3 regions of the Serratia sp. C2(1) genome follow, and region 3 is predicted to be linked to each of the others. Evidence: predicted binding sites of a transcription regulator. Region 3 holds the regulator's gene; each other region holds the start of a gene.
What was found. The regulator PurR, encoded in region 3, represses purine synthesis genes. The targets are predictions, from matches to a motif close to CANGCAAACGTTTGCNTG.
Positions count from the first base shown of each region.

Region 1: guaB (IMP dehydrogenase) is a predicted target of PurR. The motif match lies at 1,634-1,651, and genes of this name have one in related genera.
Region 2: V2S86_RS11035 (amino acid aminotransferase) is a predicted target of PurR. The motif match lies at 4,224-4,241, and genes of this name have one in related genera.

Region 1 is NZ_JAZFBA010000001.1:162,650-170,208, forward strand. Features, by position in the region: gene V2S86_RS00790 (glycoside hydrolase family 31 protein) at 1-138, shown strand, start outside; gene xseA (exodeoxyribonuclease VII large subunit) at 157-1,542, opposite strand; gene guaB (IMP dehydrogenase) at 1,713-3,176, shown strand; gene guaA (glutamine-hydrolyzing GMP synthase) at 3,354-4,931, shown strand; partial or broken gene V2S86_RS00810 (IS481 family transposase) at 5,174-5,353, shown strand; partial or broken gene V2S86_RS00815 (xylose isomerase) at 5,319-5,453, opposite strand; gene V2S86_RS00820 (MFS transporter) at 5,950-7,389, shown strand; gene V2S86_RS00825 (glycoside hydrolase family 43 protein) at 7,452-7,559, shown strand, end outside.
Region 2 is NZ_JAZFBA010000001.1:2,342,269-2,349,827, forward strand. Features, by position in the region: gene pncB (nicotinate phosphoribosyltransferase) at 1-1,024, shown strand, start outside; gene asnS (asparagine--tRNA ligase) at 1,252-2,652, shown strand; gene ompC (porin OmpC) at 2,953-4,062, shown strand; gene V2S86_RS11035 (amino acid aminotransferase) at 4,307-5,497, shown strand; gene V2S86_RS11040 (MBL fold metallo-hydrolase) at 5,568-6,215, opposite strand; gene V2S86_RS11045 (YcbK family protein) at 6,281-6,829, opposite strand; gene ldtD (L,D-transpeptidase) at 7,011-7,559, opposite strand, start outside.
Region 3 is NZ_JAZFBA010000001.1:1,873,486-1,881,044, forward strand. Features, by position in the region: gene V2S86_RS08690 (C40 family peptidase) at 179-997, shown strand; gene cydH (cytochrome bd-I oxidase subunit CydH) at 1,213-1,302, opposite strand; gene purR (HTH-type transcriptional repressor PurR) at 1,626-2,651, shown strand; gene punR (DNA-binding transcriptional activator PunR) at 2,632-3,594, opposite strand; gene punC (purine nucleoside transporter PunC) at 3,718-4,926, shown strand; gene cfa (cyclopropane fatty acyl phospholipid synthase) at 5,270-6,421, shown strand; gene V2S86_RS08720 (I78 family peptidase inhibitor) at 6,497-6,793, opposite strand; gene V2S86_RS08725 (riboflavin synthase) at 6,822-7,472, opposite strand.

The sequences.
Region 1 (7,559 bases), 1.7 Mb from region 3:
CGGCGCGTCATGCTGAACGTCACCACCGAAGGGCAGTTCAAACCGGCATGGCGGACGCTGACGGTCAGCCTGCCTGCCGGAGAAACGCGGGAACTGTGGATCAACGGTGAGCCGGGCGAGAGTTTTACGCTGAAATAACGGAAATAACGGAAACAGCTATTCGGCCGAGTCAGCCGCGCGCTTTTTGCGCGGCTTCTTGGCGACGATGACGTTTTTCACTTCGCTTTCCACCCAGCCATCCTGCAGGCGGGTTTTCAGCAGTTCGCCGACCTGGGCCTGTTTGGTGGTTTTCAGCACTTCGCCGCGCGGGGTTTGCGTCACGCTGTAGCCGCGCGCCAGCGTCGCCAACGGGCTGACCGCTTCGAGCTGGCTGCAGGCCACGCCGAAACGCTGGCGGTAAGCGTTGAGACGGCGCTCCAGCGCCTGCTGCAAACGGTATTCCTGTTGCTGCACGCGTTGCTGATAACGGTGAATGCGCGCCTGCGGCTGTACCTGCGCCAAACGCTGTTGCGCCCGATCGCTGCGGCGTGAAGACAGGCGCAGCTGGTTTTGCATGCCGTCTTCCAACCGGCGTTGCAGCTTGAACAACAGCGTCTGCTGGCGCGCCAGGCGCAGGTGCGGATGCTGCTGTTGCAAGCGGTGGTTGATGCGGGTGAACTGCTGCTGACGCTGGGCCAGATAGTAATCCATCGCCATTTCCATCCGCTGCTGCTGGGATTGCAACTGACGCAGCAGCTCTAGCTGATTGCGGCTGACCAGCTCGGCGGCGGCGGAAGGGGTTGGCGCACGCAGATCGGCGACAAAGTCGGCAATGGTGACGTCGGTTTCATGGCCGACGGCGCTGACGATCGGGATGCGGCTGGCGAATATCGCCCGCGCTACGCGTTCGTCGTTAAAACTCCACAGGTCTTCCAGCGAGCCGCCGCCACGGCCGACGATCAGCACGTCGCATTCGTCACGGCGGTTGGCCGTTTCGATGGCGCGCACGATCTGCAATGGCGCTTCCGCGCCCTGCACCGAGGTCGGGTAGATAACGATAGGCAGCGAAGGATCGCGCCGTTGCAGCACTTGCAGCACATCGTGCAGCGCCGCGCCGCTGGCGGAGGTGATCACCCCGACGCGTTTGGCCGGGTTGGGCAGCGGTTGTTTGAACTGTTGGTCGAACAGGCCTTCGGCGCTCAGGCGCTGTTTCAGTTGCTCGAATTGCTGTTGCAGCAGGCCGTCGCCGGCGGGTTGCATGCTTTCGGCAATCAGCTGATAGTCGCCGCGCGGTTCATACAGCGTGATGCTGGCGCGAACCAACACTTGCTGGCCGTTTTGCGGGCGGAAGGTGGTGCGGCGGTTGCTGTTGCGGAACATCGCGCAGCGCACCTGCGCGCGGTCGTCTTTCAGCGTGAAATACCAGTGGCCGGAAGCGGGTTGAGAGAAGTTGGAGATCTCGGCGGAGAGCCAAATCTGGCCCATTTCCATTTCCAGCAGCTGTCGAACCGTCTGATTCAGGCGGCTTACGGTAAAAATAGACGGCGAAACAGGTAGCGACATGTGACCCAGATCAAATTCCAAAACAACCACTTAATTGGTCGATACTACAGGGCTGAAAAAGGTAATCAAGAGTTTTTGTGAGAAAGTGCTGGAGGCAACCGATTACGCTCTGTATAATGCCGCGGCAATATTTTATCTTTTTCACAGCCCACTCTGGTGAGATATTGCCCATGCTACGTATCGCGAAAGAAGCACTAACGTTTGACGACGTTCTCCTGGTTCCAGCTCACTCTACGGTTCTGCCTAATACCGCTGAGCTCGGCACCCAACTGACCAAAACTATCCGCCTGAATATCCCTATGCTGTCCGCAGCCATGGATACCGTAACCGAAGCCGGCCTGGCCATTGCGCTGGCGCAGGAAGGCGGCCTGGGCTTCATTCACAAAAACATGTCCATCGAGCGTCAGGCTGAAGAAGTCCGCCGCGTGAAAAAACATGAAAGCGGCGTAGTTACCGACCCGCAAGCCGTGACCCCCTCCACCACGCTGAAAGAAGTGAAAGAACTGACCGCGCGTAACGGCTTTGCCGGCTACCCGGTAGTGACCGAAGAGAATGAACTGGTCGGTATCATCACTGGCCGTGACGTGCGCTTCGTGACCGATCTGAACCAGCCGGTTACCGCCGTGATGACGCCGAAAGAGCGCCTGGTCACGGTGAAAGAGGGTGAAGCGCGTGAAGTCGTGCTGCAAAGAATGCACGAAAAACGCGTTGAGAAAGCGCTGGTGGTGGACGACAACTTCCATCTGCTGGGCATGATCACCGTAAAAGACTTCCAGAAGGCGGAGCGCAAGCCAAACGCCTGTAAGGACGAGCATGGCCGCCTGCGTGTTGGCGCTGCGGTTGGCGCCGGTGCCGGCAACGAAGAGCGCGTTGACGCGCTGGTCGCTGCGGGCGTTGACGTACTCCTGATCGACTCCTCTCACGGCCACTCCGAAGGCGTATTGCAGCGCATTCGCGAAACCCGCGCCAAATACCCGGATCTGCAGATCGTTGGCGGCAACGTCGCTACGGCCTCCGGCGCCAAAGCGCTGGCCGACGCCGGCGTGAGCGCGGTGAAAGTGGGGATCGGCCCTGGCTCCATCTGTACCACCCGCATCGTGACCGGCGTGGGCGTACCGCAGATCACCGCTATCGCCGACGCGGTTGAAGCGCTGGAAGGCACCGGCATCCCGGTTATCGCCGACGGCGGCATCCGCTTCTCCGGCGACATCGCCAAAGCCATCGCGGCTGGCGCATCCTGCGTGATGGTCGGCTCCATGCTGGCGGGCACCGAAGAATCGCCGGGCGAAATCGAGCTGTATCAGGGCCGTTCGTTCAAATCCTACCGCGGTATGGGCTCGCTGGGCGCCATGTCCAAAGGCTCTTCCGACCGTTACTTCCAAACCGATAACGCCGCCGACAAACTGGTGCCGGAAGGTATCGAAGGCCGCGTGGCTTACAAAGGCATGCTGAAAGCGATCGTGCACCAGCAAATGGGCGGTCTGCGCTCTTGCATGGGCCTGACCGGCTGCGCCACCATCGACGATCTGCGCACCAAGGCTGAATTTGTGCGCATCAGCGGCGCCGGCATTCAGGAAAGCCACGTGCATGACGTGACCATCACCAAAGAGTCACCGAACTACCGCATGGGCTGATTTCAGGGGCTGCGGCCGGCGCATTTGTTCGCCGTCCGCTGCTCGCATTGCTCATTGACGACATGTCAACTGCGCATGCTGTGCTGCGGGCGACAACCAACTGCCTGGCCTCGCCGACTGAAATCGTCCCTGACGATTTGATTTTTCCTTTTATTTTGTTGCTGGAATTCGCCTCACATGACAAATAATATCCATAAGCATCGCATCCTTATTCTGGATTTTGGTTCGCAATACACTCAACTGGTAGCACGCCGCGTGCGCGAAATCGGCGTTTACTGCGAGCTGTGGGCCTGGGACGTTAGCGAAGAGCAAATCCGCGAATTCAATCCAAGCGGCATCATCCTTTCCGGCGGGCCGGAGAGCACCACCGAACATAACAGCCCGCGTGCGCCAGAATACGTGTTCACCGCCGGTGTGCCGGTACTGGGCGTATGCTACGGCATGCAGACCATGGCGATGCAGCTGGGCGGCCATGTGCAGGGTTCCAACGAGCGTGAGTTCGGCTATGCGCAGGTGGAAGTGACCACCGACAGCGCGCTGGTTCGCGGCATCGAAGACGCTCTCAGCTCCGCCGGCAAACCGCTGCTGGACGTGTGGATGAGCCACGGCGACAAAGTGACCGCCATCCCTTCCGACTTCGTGACCGTCGCCAGCACCGATACCTGTCCGTTCGCCATTATGGCCAACGAAGAAAAACGCTTCTACGGCGTGCAGTTCCACCCGGAAGTGACCCACACCCGTCAGGGCCAGCGCATGCTGGAGCGTTTCGTATTGGACATCTGCCAGTGTGAAGCCCTGTGGACGCCTGCGACCATCATCGAAGATGCGGTTGAGCGTATCCGCGAACAAGTGGGCGAAGATCACGTGATCCTCGGCCTGTCCGGCGGCGTGGATTCTTCCGTTACCGCCATGCTGCTGCACCGCGCCATCGGCAAACGCCTGACCTGCGTGTTTGTCGACAACGGCCTGCTGCGCCTGAACGAAGCCGACCAGGTGCTGGAGATGTTCGGCGACCACTTCGGCCTGAACATCGTGCACGTCGCGGCGGAAGAGCGCTTCCTGAGCGCGCTGGCCGGCGTTGACGAACCGGAAGCCAAGCGCAAGATCATCGGCCGCGTATTCGTTGAAGTGTTCGACGAAGAAGCCTGCAAGCAAGACGAAGTGAAATGGCTGGCGCAAGGCACCATCTATCCGGACGTGATCGAGTCCGCCGCTTCCGCCACCGGCAAAGCGCACGTGATCAAGTCGCACCACAACGTGGGCGGCCTGCCGAAAGAGATGAAGCTGGGCCTGGTCGAGCCGCTGAAAGAGCTGTTCAAAGACGAAGTGCGCAAAATCGGCCTGGAGCTGGGCCTGCCGTACGACATGCTGTACCGCCACCCATTCCCGGGGCCAGGTCTGGGCGTGCGCGTGCTGGGCGAAGTGAAGAAAGAGTACTGCGACCTGCTGCGCCGTGCCGATGCCATCTTCATCGAAGAGCTGCACAAAGCCGACCTGTACAACAAGGTCAGCCAGGCGTTCACCGTATTCCTGCCGGTGCGTTCGGTCGGCGTGATGGGCGACGGCCGTAAATACGACTGGGTTGTTTCACTGCGCGCAGTGGAAACCATCGACTTTATGACCGCGCATTGGGCGCACCTGCCGTACGATTTCCTCGGCCGCGTCTCCAACCGCATCATCAACGAAGTGGACGGCATTTCCCGCGTAGTTTATGACATCAGCGGCAAGCCACCGGCTACCATTGAGTGGGAATAATTTGGCTGCCGGCTTAAGCTGGCACTGACAGGCACTAAAAATAACTAAACCCGCGTAATTGCGGGTTTTTTTGTTTTTGTGATTGGCATTTTCTGGCAGATGTTAGCAACGGGAAGCACGGTTTTATTCAATGGAATTTTTGGGAGGAGCAAAATTAACTGGAATTACTCACCAAGACTTACGTGCATTAACCGATAACATTGTCGAGAGTGGAAAGGTTCCGGTGTAGTGGCACTACACAACTGAATGACCCTGTGCTGCCATTTTATGCGTCTCATGGCCTGCCAAAGCTGAGAATACTGACTGACAGAGGCACTGTGTTCTATGGCAACGTGGAGCAGCATGATTACCCGCTTTACCTGGTGAGAAATGACATCGATCACATGAAATCAGGGCGATTTCTTCTACGCTGTTCGGGAATCGGTCTGTATCCCAAACCTGTTGCGGCTCGCCACGGTTGGCATCAACGGGGCCGAAGATACTCAGAGCAATTGCGCTGGCAATTTCATGGTGGGAAGAATACCAGCATGGTTGGCTGTCTCAAACGTACCTGGTCAAGTTGATAGAAATAAGCTTGCATAATGAACTCCGTAATCCTGGAAGCGGAAAATAAAAAATGCAGTATCATCCTGTATTTTCCCGGCCGGTTGCTCAATTACGTTATTTCACTCTGTGATTAAGAGAATGCTCAAATGTGAACCATATCTCAAAAAATACGGTCATGTATTTAACGCGTTAATATCCATGCGGAGCGTTCGCTTTTCAGGGGAAGATGACAAGAGATTAAAAAATACCGCTTTTTTAGGGGGCTCAGCTACTGCAGATATTGCTAAGGAGTTTCCAATCAACACTTTGGATATGCTAACTATATAAGACCTTTGTCACAATGGTCACGGAAATAAAAAAACATAATTAATAAATATAAAAACGTAATAGATCCCCTGCGGTAATCTGTGTCAGAAAGTATTCCGCATTCACAAAAGAGGTAGGAGATGTGATTAAAATGAGTGGAAACATAATGCATAGTCGGCATGATGAGTATCATAAACTAACTCGTGGAGAACGCATTGGTTATGGCATGGGTGACTTTGCCCAAAACCTTGTTTTTGGTACCATAGGCGGCTTTCTTGCTCTCCACATGTTGACTGTAAATACAATAAGCACAGCAGCTGCAGGGTTTATATTTCTTTTTGTCAGAATTATCAATGTTTTTTGGGATCCCATTGTTGGCACTTTTGTTGATAAACGGAGTTCAAAAGCCGGAAAGTATCGCCCTTGGCTTTTAAGAGCAGGAATTCCACTCGTTATTCTTTCCGCTCTACTTTTTGCACCAATTCCCGAAGTCATAGGTTCAATTCCTTTTGCATTTGTTGTTTATCTTGCATTGGATTTGGTTTATTCAGTTGTGAATATTCCTTATGGTTCTCTTAATGCTTCATTAACAAGAGATCCTGAATCTATTGATAAACTTACAAGTACGCGAATGATGCTGGCCAATAGTGCCAATCTTCTTGTCTATACCCTATTTCCAATGTTTGTACAAATGGCCGCCCCAAAAGATCGAAGCCTCAAGGATACAGGATTTTTTGGACTTGAGTTAAACCTGGGGAATTATACCGATCCATCAGCTAGTTATGCCTGGTTTGGCGTTTACTCAGTTTATATGATAATAGGGTTTGTTGCACTTTTACTCTGTTATAAATTAACAAAGGAACGTGTTGTAGCCACAGCAGAACAATCTGCCAATGTAAAAACGACAGATTTATTCCTTGAGCTCAAAAATAATCGACCGCTTGTCGTTCTCGGGATTTTTTTCATGTTGGCCTTTACATTCATGTTTTTCATGAACACTGTTAATGGATTTTTCAATCAGTTTGTTGTCGGCCATTCAGAATGGATGGGGGCTGTTGGTCTTGTAGCCTCAATTCCAGGTATTGTATTTCCAATTTTTTGGCCAAGACTCAAGAAAATTTTTGGTAAAAAAGGTTTTTTTCATCTTTTTCTTGGCATGTTTATTATCGGTGAATTTTTGACTTACATTTGGTCTCTCGATGGAATGCATGATGCGCTCTGGCTTGCTTACATCGCAACATTCATAAAACAATGGGGCTTAACTTCGGCTACCGGCTTCATGTGGGCACTTGTCCCTGAAGTTATTGCTTATGGTGAGTTAAAATCAGGTAAGCGAAATGCCGCAATCATTAATGCTATTATGGGGCTTTTTTTCAAGATTGGTTTTACTATCGGCGGTGCTGTTCCACTTTGGCTGCTGGCTGTTTATGGCTTTAATGAAACAGGTATACATCAAAATGAAAATGCTATCGCTGGAATAAATATGACAGCGATTTGGATCCCAATAGTTTTAGCCTTTGTGTCGATGATCGTCATTCAATTATATCCCATATCAGATAAAAACATTACAGATATCAACCGTAGGCTTGATGAGATACGTACATAGTTTAACTGATTTAATTAGAACCCTTAGTTAATGCGGAAACTTATTTAAAAAAGGTAAATAATATGTCACTTATTCAAAACCCTATATTGCCTGGATTCAATGCCGACCCAAGTATTATCCGTGTAGAGGACACTTACTATATAGCAAACTCTACATTTGAGTGGTTCCCT
Region 2 (7,559 bases), 470 kb from region 3:
GAGCCAACTGGCACTGACCGAGGCTGAATTTGGCTATCTTTCAGGGTTGCCTTTCTTCCGTCAGGACTACCTAAGCTGGTTGCGTGATTTCCGCTATGATCCGCAGCAGGTTCAAATCGACGATCGTGACGGCAGGCTGCATATCCGCATTGCCGGCCCGTGGCGCGAAGTGATTCTGTGGGAGGTCCCCCTGCTGGCGGTGATCAGCGAAGTGGTGCACCGTCACCGTTCGCCGCAGGTGACACCGGACATGGCGATCGCCCATCTGCGCAGCAAACTGGCGCAGTTTAAAGCCGTGAGCGCCGACGTGGATATCTCCCGCTTCAAACTGATGGATTTCGGCACCCGCCGCCGTTTCTCCAAAAGCGTGCAGCAGGCGATCGTCAGCACGCTGAAAAACGAGTTCCCCTACCTGGTCGGCACCAGCAATTACGATCTGGCGCATCAACTCGACCTGACGCCGGTAGGTACCCAGGCACATGAATGGTTCCAGGCGCATCAACAGATAAGCCCGGTGCTGGCCAACAGCCAGCGCGCAGCATTGCAGGCCTGGCTGGACGAATATCCAGATCAGCTCGGCATCGCGCTGACCGACTGTATCGCCATGGACGCCTTCCTGCGTGATTTCGGCCCACAGTTCGCATCGCGCTATCAGGGGCTGCGCCATGACTCCGGCGACCCATTTGAATGGGGCGAGAAAGCCATCGCGCATTACCAGACGTTGGGTATCGATCCGATGAGCAAAACGCTGGTGTTCTCCGACAACCTGGATCTGGACAAGGCGTTGGCGCTTTATCGCCACTTCTATCAGCGCATCAACCTGGTATTCGGCATCGGCACGCGGTTGACCTGCGACATTCCGGGCGTGAAACCGCTGAATATCGTCATCAAACTGGTCGAATGCAAAGGCAAACCGGTGGCTAAACTGTCCGACAGTCCGGGCAAAACCATCTGTCAGGATCAGGCCTTTGTGAAGGCGTTGCGTAAAGCCTTCGATCTGCCACTGGTGAAGAAAGCCAGCTAGGCTGGCCAGACGCTGTAAGCGATAACAAGCCGGCTGAAAACTTCGGGCCGGCTTTTTTCTTCTTTATAAGACACTTTCCGTCGCCCCCTTTTCGCCCAGCCCCAAGAAATGTTGCACCAATCCGGCGATTTCTGCTTGTGCTCTGCATCGCGGCAAGTAACATAGCAGCATCCCCATATTGTTGGGTTGTAAGCTATTTCCAAACCAAATTATAAAGAGAGAAATCTATGAGCGTAGTGCCTGTAGTCGACGTACTGCAAGGCCGTGCTGCGGTTGACAGTGAAGTCACCGTACGCGGTTGGGTGCGTACCCGGAGAGATTCTAAAGCTGGTATCTCCTTCCTGGCCGTCTATGACGGTTCCTGCTTTGATCCGTTACAGGCCGTCGTTAATAATTCTCTGCCGAATTATCAGGATGAAGTGCTGCATCTGACCACCGGCTGCTCGATTGAAGTCACCGGCAAAGTCGTTGCCTCGCCGGGCGAAGGCCAGAGTTTCGAACTGCAGGCGACTGCCATCAACGTGGTTGGCTGGGTTGACGATCCCGACACTTATCCGATGGCAGCCAAGCGCCACAGCATCGAGTACCTGCGCGAGGTCGCTCACCTGCGCCCACGCACCAATCTGATCGGCGCCGTGGCCCGCGTGCGGCATACGCTGGCGCAGGCGATCCACCGCTTCTACCACGAGAACGGGTTCTTCTGGGTTTCCACCCCGCTGATCACCGCTTCCGATACCGAAGGCGCCGGCGAAATGTTCCGGGTTTCGACGCTGGATCTGGAAAACCTGCCGCGCACCGATAAAGGCGCGGTTGATTTCAGCCAAGACTTTTTCGGCAAAGAAGCTTTCCTGACCGTTTCCGGGCAGTTGAACGGTGAAACATATGCCTGTGCGCTGTCGAAAGTGTATACCTTCGGCCCAACCTTCCGCGCAGAGAACTCCAACACCAGCCGCCACCTGGCGGAATTTTGGATGATCGAACCGGAAGTGGCGTTTGCCGACCTCGAAGACATCGCCGAACTGGCGGAAAAAATGCTGAAGTATGTGTTCCAGGCCGTATTGAACGAGCGTATGGATGACATGCAGTTCTTCGCCGAGCGTGTGGACAAAGATGCGATTGAGCGCCTAAAGCGCTTTGTTTCTTCCGATTTCGCCCAGGTAGATTACACCGAAGCGGTGGAAATCCTGATCGCCTCCGGCCAGACCTTCGAAAACCCGGTATCCTGGGGCATCGACCTGTCTTCCGAACATGAGCGTTATTTGGCCGAGAAACACTTTAAAGCGCCGGTGGTGGTGAAAAACTACCCGAAAGACATTAAAGCTTTCTATATGCGCATGAACGATGACGGCAAAACCGTCGCGGCCATGGACGTTCTGGCACCTGGCATTGGCGAGATCATCGGCGGTGCCCAGCGTGAGGAACGTTTGGACATATTGGATCAGCGTCTGGAAGCGATGGGCCTGAATAAAGAAGATTACTGGTGGTATCGTGATCTGCGTCGTTACGGCACCGTCCCTCATGCCGGTTTCGGTTTAGGCTTTGAACGTTTAATCGCCTATGTTACCGGCGTGCAAAACGTGCGCGATGTCATTCCGTTCCCACGTACCCCGCGTAACGCAAGCTTTTAATTAATCAGTCTAAACATTTCTAAATAATTTAGTTACAAAATCAGGGCCAGCTTTGCTGGCCCTTCGCATTTTTTAATATTGACCCGCGTCACAAAGTTCCGTGAATATTACATTTTGTTACATATACTTTCCTTTTGAAACCTCATTAGGACATTGGTAGCATTTTCGTTCTAGATTAACCCGCCTGCGAATGGAACACTGCGTGCAGACACAGGACGACACCAATCTATCTACAATAGTTCCAAAAGAATTATTGGCGGCAGTGGCAAAGGTGTCCGAATAACACCAATGAGGGTAATAATGATGAAGCGCAACATTCTTGCAGTGGTAATCCCGGCTCTGTTAGCTGCTGGTGCAGCAAACGCAGCTGAAATCTACAACAAAGACGGCAACAAGCTGGATCTGTACGGCAAAGTTGACGGTCTGCACTACTTCTCCGACGACAAAGGCAATGACGGCGACCAGACCTATGTTCGTTTCGGCTTCAAAGGTGAAACCCAGATTACTGACCAACTGACCGGTTACGGCCAGTGGGAATACAACGTTCAAGCTAACCACGCTGAATCTCAAGGCACCGAAGGCACCAAGACTCGTCTGGGCTTCGCGGGTCTGAAATTTGCTGACTACGGTTCATTCGACTACGGCCGTAACTACGGCGTACTGTACGACGTGGAAGGCTGGACAGATATGCTGCCAGAGTTCGGTGGCGATACTTACACCTACACCGACAACTACATGACCGGCCGTACCAACGGCGTTGCTACTTACCGTAACAACAACTTCTTCGGTCTGGTTGACGGCCTGAACTTCGCTGTTCAGTACCAAGGCAAGAACGAAAACGACGGTCGCGCTCTGAAGAAACAAAACGGCGACGGTTGGGGCCTGTCTTCTACTTATGACATCGGCGAAGGCGTAAGCTTCGGTGCTGCATACGCGTCTTCTGACCGTACTGATGACCAGACCAACCACTCCACCGCTAAAGGCGACAAAGCTGACGCGTGGACTGTGGGCGCTAAATACGACGCGAACAACGTCTACCTGGCAGCCATGTACTCCGAAACCCGTAACATGACGCCATACGGTGATTTCGATGCCGGCATCGCTGACAAAACTCAGAACTTCGAAGTGACTGCTCAGTACCAGTTCGACTTCGGTCTGCGTCCAGAAGTGTCTTACCTGCAGTCTAAAGGTAAAAACCTGGCTGGCCATACCAATCACGGCTCAAGCTTCGCTGGCGGCGATGCCGACCTGGTTAAATATGTTTCTGTTGGTACCACTTACTACTTCAACAAAAACATGTCCACCTATGTTGATTACAAAATCAACCTGCTGGACGACAACGAGTTCACTAAAGCCACTGGCACCGCTACCGATGATATCGTAGGTGTTGGTCTGGTTTACCAGTTCTAAGTTGTCACGCTTGACGGCGGTTCACCGCCGGCTGAGTTAAAAACAGGGCTTCGGCCCTGTTTTTGTTTTTAGGCCGCGAGTAACTTTTTATTCTGCCAACACCCCCTTCTCCCTCATTTTTTATGCTGAACCCGCCCCCTTCACAAGATCGATGTGTTTTTCTCGCAAACGGTTGGCAAAGCGCATAACTGGCGCTACCCTGATGCTTCTGTCTGCTTAACTCCGAGCCATGGAAGCACCTGACATGTTTGAAAAAATCACTGCTGCACCCGCCGACCCAATTCTGGGTCTGACCGACATTTTCCGCGCGGACGCCCGCCCTAATAAAATCAATCTGGGCATTGGCGTTTACAAAGATGAAACCGGTAAAACGCCGGTGCTGACCAGCGTGAAAAAAGCTGAGCAATACCTGCTGGAAAATGAAACCACCAAAAACTATCTCGGCATTGAAGGCATCCCTGCGTTCGCCAACTGCACGCAAGAACTGCTGTTCGGCAAGCAAAGCCCAATCATCGCCGACAAGCGTGCGCGTACTGCGCAAACGCCTGGTGGCACCGGCGGCCTGCGTGTGGCAGCGGACTTTATCGCCAACCAAACCAACGCAAAACGCATCTGGATCAGCAACCCAAGCTGGCCGAACCACAAAAACGTGTTCAGCGCCGTTGGCCTGGACGTCCTGGAATACGCCTACTACGATGCCGCCAATCATGCGCTGGATTTCAATGGCCTGCTGAACAGCCTGAAACAGGCGCAGGCCGGCGATGTGGTACTGTTCCACGGCTGCTGCCATAACCCGACCGGCATCGACCCTACCGCCGAGCAGTGGGCCCAGTTGGCTGAGCTGTCCGTCGCCAATGGCTGGTTGCCGCTGTTCGACTTCGCCTATCAGGGCTTTGCCAAAGGCTTGGAAGAGGATGCCGAAGGGCTGCGCATTTTCGCCGCCAAGCATCAGGAACTGATCGTCGCCAGTTCTTACTCGAAGAACTTCGGCCTGTACAATGAACGCGTCGGTGCCTGTACCGTGGTTGCTGCGGATGCGGATACCGCCGATCGCGCCTTCAGCCAGGTGAAAGCCGCTATTCGCGCCAACTACTCCAACCCACCGTCACACGGTGCGGCCGTCGTGGCGACCATTCTGGGCGACGATGCGCTGCGCGCGCTGTGGGAGCAGGAACTGACCGATATGCGTCAGCGTATCCATCGCATGCGTCAGTTGTTCGTCAATACGCTGCAAGAGAAAGGTGCAGAACAGGACTTCAGCTTTATCATCAACCAGAACGGCATGTTCTCGTTCAGTGGGCTAACTAAAGAGCAGGTGCTGCGCCTGCGCGACGAGTTTGGCGTTTATGCGGTCAACTCCGGCCGCATCAACGTTGCAGGTATGACGCCGGACAATATGGCGCCGCTGTGCGAAGCCATCGTCGCCGTGCTGTAAAACGTTGCGGCTGAAATAAGCAAAAGGGGCGCTTAGAGCGCCCCTTAGTTATTTCTGCCGGGAAATAACCTTACCAGATAGCCGGCTCTTCGCGCAGGAACGGGTTGGTTTCACGCTCCTGACCAAAGGTGGACATAGGTCCATGGCCGGGGATAAACGCCATGTCATCGCCCTGCGGCAACAGCTTGGTACGAATAGAGTTAATCAGCGCCTGATGATCGCCACGCGGGAAATCGCTACGCCCGACACCGCCGTTAAACAGCACATCGCCCACCAGCGCCAGCCGCGCCTTTTCATTAATAAAGACGATATGGCCAGGCGTATGGCCAGGGCAATGCAACACGTTGAACGTCATCTCGCCCACCTGCACCTTGTCGCCTTCTTGCAGCCATTGGGTCGGCGTCAGCGGCGCGCACTCTTCCAGCCCAAACATCCGGCTCTGCGCCGGCAGGCCGTCCAGCCAGAAAGCGTCTTCCTTATCCGGGCCGTAAATCGGCACCTGATAATGCTCAGCCAGTTCCGCCGCAGCACCTACGTGATCGAGATGGCCGTGCGTCAGCAAGATTTGCGTGATTGTAACGCCCTGCTTCGCCACTTCGGCCTTCAATTTTTCTGCCTCGCCACCGGGATCGACCAATGCCGCCTGCTGCGTGCTTTCACACCAGATCAGGCTGCAATTTTGACTAAAGGCGGTAACGGGAATAATTTGGTATTTCATAAGGCTCCAACGACAACAGCGCCACACCCTCGCAGGCTGGCGCTATTCACAATGGTGCACAGCGATTACCAGGTCCGCACCGGGCCGGTATCGATGTGTACAAAGTTGCTACGTGGGTAATATCCTACACCACCGCCGCGCATTTTTAACGCCGCTTTACGGATATTACTCAACTGGATACCTTCGATATGGAAATCCATCGCCTGGCCTTTGGTGTGATAACTGTGCTTGGCCACACCGCGGCTGCGCTCGCGCAGTTCGTTGTTGGTATCCAGAGAACGGTAACCTGAAACCAACTGTACCGGCTTGTTGGTACCCAATAGGCCTTGCAGACGATAGAGCTGATCAAACAGGCGGGGATCGATCGGCTTAACCTTATTGGCGCGATAATCACGGAAAAGATGATTAAGACGAACCAGCTCGTCTTTATTATAACCCTTCCCATCAAAGAATTCGGCCTTCAACGTTTCGCCCGTATGCATGTTATTTACGACCAGAATACGTGGGCGCGAAGTAGAAAGACTGGCAAAAGCCTGCCCTGGAAGCAGGGCTATACCCATGGCGGCGCTACCTAACGCCAGCCATTTACGGCGATGATGATCAATTTTGTCCATGTTTCTGTTAAACCCGGCAAGAATATCAAAATATATGCACAAAACAGCGCACTGCCTGAACCATAACCGCCCACACAGCCTGAGTCAACCCGTGATGTCCCGCGGTTTGCAGGCACTCACCGAATGAGTGCCTGCATCATGGTCCGATATTCAGACCGTTATTTATTTATAATTACTGCATTTATTGCATTAATTTTTCGGCCTGAGCCAAAATTTGTGCACCCGATCTCACCGTATCATCATAATTGTAAATATCTGTACGGAATTGTGGCTTTCCGTCATCAGAAACCCAGGCGGTTAAATAATACAATTTAACCGGAATATGCTGTCGAATATTTACGTAGGTGGTATTTCCGCCTTTAAGGGTGGAGGAGACGCGGGTATTGTTCCAGCCGGCATCTTGCAGCAGCATATTCGCCAAATCAGATGCCTTGTTAACGCGCACGCAACCGGAACTCAGGGCTCGAATATCTTTCTGGAACAAATTATGGTTCGGCGTATCGTGCAGATAGATAGCATCCGAGCTCGGCATGTTGAATTTGAAACGCCCCAGTGAGTTGGTGGCGCCTGGCGCCTGGCGAATGCGGTAAGGGAAATTACGCGCGGACACCATATTCCAGTCAATCATCGCCGGGTTAATGACTTCGGCGTCATTGCTCCAGCCGGAAAGCACGGTATAGCCATGTTTCTGGAAATAGCTGCCGTCACGCATTGCCTTTGGCACAATATC
Region 3 (7,559 bases):
GGCAAAAGGTGATTTTTTATACATCAATGGATTGATTTTTCAGCAAAAAAAAAGCCGTTAACGTTTTCTCACAATATGGATTATCATTTATGAGTTCTTCGCTGTTTTATATGGCGAAATTGGGGAATACTGTCATTCTTTCGATATCTGTTCCGGGGCCAAGGTTGGTAACGTCGACATGCGTTTAATTCTTACGCTTTTTGTGCTGTTGTTTACACAGCTATTCTTAAATCTGGCGCACGCTGCGCCACAGGCACGTGTTGCCGCCGAGCAGCGCAAGAGCCACGTTAATGAAGCTCGGCCGGATGACCGCAAGAAAAAGAAAGCGGCAAAGACCAGCAAAAAAGTGAAAGTTACTGCACCGCAAAAAACTACCAAGGTTTCCAAAGCCAAAACAGAAAAAACCGCTAAAAAGATCGTTAGCGCCAAATCGAAACACTCAACCCAGAAAATAGCCAAAATCAAAGTAACCCCACCTAAAAAGGGCTACAAAAAAGGCTATGGCCGCCATCGGGAAGCCGGTATGGCCACCGCCAAATTGGTACGTGACGATAAGCCACTGAAACTCAGCCCGGCGCACAAAAAGCGCTATCAGCACGCCAAGCAAACCGCCATGGCCAAGCTGATGGATCAAATGGGCAAACCTTATCGCTGGGGCGGGACTTCGCCAAGAACCGGTTTCGACTGCAGCGGCCTGATTTATTACGCCTATAAAGACGTCGTGAAAATCAAGATGCCGCGCACCGCCAACGAGATGTATCACCTGCGCGACGCAGCGCCGATCAAGAAAAACGAGCTGGAAAGCGGTGACCTGGTGTTCTTCCGCATCAACAACCGCGGCGTGGCCGATCATGTCGGCGTCTATCTGGGCAACGGCAAATTCATTCAGTCACCGCGTACGGGCGAGGAAATCCGTATCAGCCAACTGGACAACGACTACTGGCAAAACCACTACATTGGCGCACGCCGTGTGGTAACGCCGAAAACCATTCGATAATATCCCCCGCGGCTGGTACTCCCCCGGCCGCACTCCACGCAAGCTACGGCAATCGTTCTGTCCTTCGGTGCTTTCGCCGCGCTCTGACAACGCGTTAGCCAACCGCATGAAAAATTTCCAGGCATGGGTGTAGTTGGGTGCTTGTGAAAAAATATGACGTAATGGCAGGAAACGCGAACAGGCGCAGCAGGCTGCGCCTGTATTACAACCGGGGATCAGTTCAACGCCGCAGTGAAGCTAAAAGCGATAATAACGGCCAGCGCGCACACAGTAGTGAACAGTGACATTTTCAGATCGGTATCCATTACAACTCCTTTTCAGACGGGTTTTCCCAAGGATAAAAGGCACACAATTAATGCGTCAAACCATTTTCCCACAGTTAGGCAATAAAATCTTGTTATCATTTCCCGGTTTATAATACTGATTACCTCTTCCACTTTGGCTCAATATGGGACAAAATTCGCAGTTCACAACTGCGTACCGGCAAAATGCCCCTCCTGACCAAGCGCTGACGACTTCAACACACTAAAAACTCAGTTTCGCTTATTTGGAAGAAGGATCTACGCAGGCAAACGATTAACATCACACTTACATGCTGCAACATGTGAGCTCAGGAGTCATTCTTTACATGGCAACGATTAAAGATGTGGCCAAACGCGCTGGCGTTTCCACCACCACCGTTTCGCACGTCATCAATAAGACTCGTTTCGTCGCCGAAGAGACCAAAGCGGCCGTTGGGGCCGCGATCAAAGAGCTGCACTATTCTCCCAGCGCCGTGGCGCGCAGCCTGAAGGTCAATCACACCAAATCTATTGGTCTGCTGGCCACCTCCAGCGAAGCGCCCTATTTCGCCGAAGTGATCGAGGCGGTGGAAAACAGCTGCTACAGCAAAGGCTATACGCTGATCCTGTGCAATTCGCACAACAACCTGGACAAGCAACGCGCTTATCTGGCGATGCTGGCGCAAAAACGCGTCGATGGCCTGCTGGTGATGTGCTCTGAATACCCGGATCAATTGCTGGGGATGCTGGAAGATTACCGTAACATCCCGATGGTGGTCATGGACTGGGGCGCAGCACGCGGCGATTTTACCGATACCATTATCGACAACGCCTTCGAAGGCGGTTATCTGGCCGGCCGCTATCTGATCGAGCGCGGGCACCGCGATATTGGCGCCATTCCGGGCCAATTGGCGCGCAATACCGGCGGCGGCCGCCATCAGGGCTTTTTGAAAGCCATGGAAGAAGCCAATATCGAGGTGCGCGACGAGTGGATTGTTCAGGGCGACTTCGAACCGGAATCCGGCTACAAGGCCATGCATCAGATATTGTCGCAGAAACAACGTCCAACGGCGGTATTCTGCGGCGGCGACATTATGGCGATGGGCGCTATCTGCGCCGCCGATGAGCTGGGGCTGCGCGTACCGCAGGATATTTCAGTTATCGGCTACGATAACGTGCGCAACGCGCGCTATTTCACCCCGGCGCTGACGACGATCCATCAGCCCAAAGAGCGTTTGGGCGAGATGGCGTTCACCATGCTGCTGGATCGCATCATCAGCAAGCGTGAAGAGTCGCAGGTCATTGAAGTGCATCCTAAGCTGGTTGAACGCCGCTCGGTCGCCGACGGCCCCTTCATCGATTACCGCCGCTAGTCACACCGTCGCCGGGAGCCTGGGCGGTTTCCGGCGTCACTTCGCTCAGCCATTCCTGATTCAAGGTTTCACTGTCCCCCAGGTAGTCCAGCAGCCAGGCCATCGCCGGCGATGGGGTATTCTGCTGCCAGGTCAGGCAGCAGGGGCTGGCGGGAAATGGCTGTTGCAGTTGCAGCGCCACCAACTCACCGCGCTGCACCAACGGCAGCACCTGATGCGCAGGCATCATGCCGACGCACAAACCGGCGCACAAGCAATCCACCGCAGATGCCCAATCCGGCACCACCAACCGCCGCTGGTTATCCAGCGTCCAGGTAACCCGTTTGGGCAGATTGCGCGAGGTATCCTCCAGACACAGGGAAGGGAAAGGCCGGAGCTGATCATCGTTCAGCAGGCCATCCAACGCCGCCAATGGATGCTGCGGGCCGGCGACACACAACCAGCGCATATCGCCCATGTCACGAAAGGCAAAACCGCCGCCGACAGGCACCGCTCGCGTAGCGCCGATCGCCATATCGGCGCGGCCGTCCACCAACGCATCCCACACGCCGTTAAATACTTCCGGCTGGATCAGCAACTCAACATCGGGGAAATGACGATAAAAATCCAATACCAGCCGGCGGCTGCGCTGCGGCTTGACGATGATATCCACCGCAATTTTCAATTGGCCGCGCCAACCATTGGCCACCTGCTGGCACTGCCTGCGAGTGTCGAGCATTTTTTTGATGACACCACGCGCCTCCTGAATAAACAGCACGCCGGCCGGTGTCAGTTCTACATCACGATGACGCCGCTCAAATAGCGGCACCGCCAACCATTGCTCCAGTTGCCGCACGGTATAGCTCACTGCCGAAGGCACCCGGTGCAGTTCCTGCGCCGCCGCACTGAAGCTGCCGGTGCGAGCGACCGCGTCCACTACATCAAGAGAATATTCAGACCACATGGTTTTGCCTTCAATTTTTTTAACAGCACTTCGCAAATATTACCGTTTCACAAGCAGAGATCCAGCCGGATACACTTGCCGGCGCTAAAAACCTGCGACAATAAAATATTAATGAGAAATACCATGCGAAATTCCTTTGGTTTTATGTTCTATCTTGCCGGCCTGAGCATGCTGGGTTACCTGGCCACCGACATGTATCTGCCCGCTTTTGGCGTCATGCAGCAAGATCTGCAAATTTCCGCCGGCGCAATCAGCGCCAGCCTGAGCATTTTCCTGGCCGGTTTTGCCTTTGCTCAACTGCTCTGGGGGCCGCTCTCCGATAATTTGGGCCGTAAACCCGTGCTGCTGATTGGCCTGGCGTTGTTTGCCCTGGGCTGCCTCGGCATGCTGTGGGTGCAGAATGCCGTCCAGTTGTGGTCATTGCGCTTTATTCAGGCAATCGGTGTGTGCTCAGCCGCCGTCACCTGGCAGGCGTTGGTCATTGACCGCTACCGTGAAGGCAAGGCCAATCGCGTATTCGCCACCATTATGCCGCTGGTCGCACTTTCACCTGCGCTGGCACCCTTGGTAGGCGCCTGGTTGCTGAACCACCTGGGATGGCGGGCAATTTTCGCCGTTCTACTGGGTATCACCGTCATTTTGCTGCTACCGACGCTGTTGCTGAAGGAAAGCGCCAAAAGCGCGCCATCTGCCCAGCCCAAAAGCACCCTGAGCTTCTTCCAACTGCTGAAATCGCCGGTATTCAGCGGGAACGTCACCATCTTTGCCGCCTGCTCTGCCGGTTTTTTTGCCTGGCTGACCGGCTCGCCGTTTATTCTTGGCGATATGGGTTACAGCCCCAATGATATTGGCCTGAGCTATGTCCCACAGACGCTGGCATTCTTGTTAGGCGGTTACGGTTGCCGTACGGCGTTAAATCGCATTAATGGCAACACCCTGCTGCCGTGGCTGCTGGTAGGTTATGGCATCAGCATGGTGGCGTTATATCTGGTGGCAACAATGACCGAACCTACGCTGACCACATTGTTGATTCCATTCTGTCTGATGGCGCTAGTCAACGGAGCCTGCTACCCGATCGTAGTGGCGAATGCGTTGATGCCCTTCCCTGAAGGCACAGGCAAAGCCGCAGCCCTGCAAAATACATTGCAGTTGGGTTTGTGCTTTGTCGCCAGCCTATTGGTTTCGGCCTTTATAGCCCAACCGCTGTTGGCGACGGTAACGGTGATGGTTTCAACGGTCGTCTTAGCCGCGTTGGGCTATATGTTGCAACGAGGAAAAGTGATTGACGATGCACAGGGGGTGCAACAGGAACATGCTAACTCTGCGTCATAATTATCATAGTTAATAATCACTTAAAGAATATTTTTGCCGAGTGCGATTTACGGTTGAGCCTGCGCCTCGGCAAGCCTATACTCAAAACGACCTTTTAAAATAACACTTTTATAATCTTGTTATCACAAGTAGCTGTTGTGTACGCGTAAGGCGTCACACTTTTTTTAAGGATTTGTTTATCCCGTGCCTATTGCGCTGGAGTCTTCTTAAAATTTTCCTCTGTTCATAGTCGGATATCAGACGCCGCGGTGACTTTTCACCGTAGGTAAAGGTATGCACCCACAGAAATTGTCTAAGCTATTTTCTGGTGGGTCATAAGTCAGAAGAAGGTGATGGAGAAGCTATGAGTTCATCGTGTATAGAAGATGTGAGCATCCAGGACAACCCATGGTACCGTATCGCTCATGAAATGCTCAGCATGGCCGGTATTGAAATAAACGGCTCACGCCCTTTCGATATTCAGGTTAAAAACCCTAATTTTTTTAAACGCGTGCTGCAGGACGGTTCTCTCGGCCTGGGCGAAAGTTATATGGACGGCTGGTGGGAATGCGAACGGCTGGATATATTCTTCCAACGCGTTGTCAGCGCCGGCCTTGAAAAGAAACTCCCCCACCATTTGAAAGACACTCTGCGTATTGCCGCCGCGCGATTAACCAATTTGCAATCGAAGAAACGCGCCTGGATTGTCGGTAAAGAACATTACGATCTGGGAAACGATCTTTTTACGCTGATGCTCGATCCCTATATGCAATATTCCTGTGCCTATTGGAAAGAGGCGACCACGCTCGAAGAAGCCCAGGAGGCCAAGCTGCGAATGATTTGCGAGAAACTGCAGCTGCAACCAGGCATGAAACTGCTGGATATCGGCTGCGGTTGGGGCGGCCTCTCCGCCTTTGCCGCGAAAAACTATGGCGTTTCCGTTGTGGGCGTAACCATCTCCGCCGAGCAGCAAAAGCTGGCGCAGGAACGCTGCGCCGGGCTGGACGTTGAAATCCTGCTAAAGGACTATCGCGATCTGCACCAACAGTTTGATCGCATTGCCTCCGTCGGCATGTTTGAGCACGTTGGCCCCAAAAATTATCGCACCTACTTCAAGGTGGTAGAGCGTAATTTAAAACCGGACGGCCTTTTCCTGCTGCATACCATTGGCTCGAATCGGACAGATATGAATGTTGACCCGTGGATCAACAAATATATCTTCCCGAATGGTTGCCTGCCTTCAATCACGCATATAGCCAAAGCCAGCGAGGGGCGTTTCGTGATGGAAGATTGGCATAATATTGGCGCCGATTATGATCGTACGCTGATGGTCTGGTATGAGCGCTTCAGGCAGGCCTGGCCGCAGCTGGCCCAACGTTATTCAGAACGTTTCGAACGCATGTTCAGCTATTACCTGAATGCCTGCGCAGGGGCATTCCGTGCGCGCGATATTCAATTATGGCAGGTAGTCCTTAGCCCGAAAGGCATTGAAGGCGGTATCCGCGTCCCGCGCTGATTAATGCCACGCCCTAACGAAACGACCCCGGTTTTCGCCGGGGTCGTTTTCTATTATTCGTTAACCAATGATTGATCAGCCGCAATAAACCCGAATGATTTTATCATCGCTGTCACCCAGGAAGTTCAGACGACGCAGGTTAAAGTCCATAGTAACGGCCGAATTGTACGGAATAGCGCGTACCTGAGATTCAATCTGAACACCTTCCAAAGCCGACATCGGTTTACCGACGTAACTCTGGTATTGCGCTGCACCGCAGGTATCATTTTCTGCATCAACGGCCTGATTGGCCGCGCCCTGCTCAGGTGAACTGCTACAGGCACTGAGCGCCAGCAGCGCCGTTAACATTAACGTTTTCCGATAAAACTTCACGCGGTTACTCCTCTGTGGTTATTGTCCGTCAGATCTTCTGCGCCAGCGCGCTCGCCGTCGCCATTGCCGCTTCGCGGCTCGCCAACACCCGCTCAACGGTGTCTACCACCGCCTGCGTTTGCGGATCGATCTCAATATTCACCTTGTCGCCCAGGCGTTTTTTGCCCAGCGTGGTGCGTTCAAGCGTTTCCGGGATCAGATGAACGCAGAAACGATTATTCACCACCTCTCCGATCGTCAGGCTAATACCGTCAATACCAATAAAACCTTTATGCAGAACGTATTTCATCAGTTCCGCATCCGGCATTCGCAGCCAGATCTGACGATTATTTTCGGAGGTATAAATCTTGGCGACTTCCGCCGTGCAGATAATGTGACCGGACATCAGGTGGCCGCCAATTTCATCGTTGAATTTGGCCGCCCTTTCGATATTGACCACGTCCCCCAAAGCCAGTTCGCCGAGATTGGTCAGGCGCAACGTTTCTTTGATCAAGTCAAAACTGACGCGGTTGCCTTCCACCGCGGTGACGGTCAGGCAGCAACCGTTATGGGACACCGACGCCCCGAGCTCCAGCCCAGGCAACAGTTCCGCAGGCATCTCGATGACGTGGGTGCGGAAATTGGATTTTTCATCAATGGCGACCAGCGGCGCGGTGCCTTGTACGATACCGGTGAACATGTGAGCCTCTTCTGTCTGAAAATGTTTTAAAGCGCTTGGCGCAGTTTGCCCCAGTTGGCGTGGAAAACCAAACCCGGGGAGGCAAAA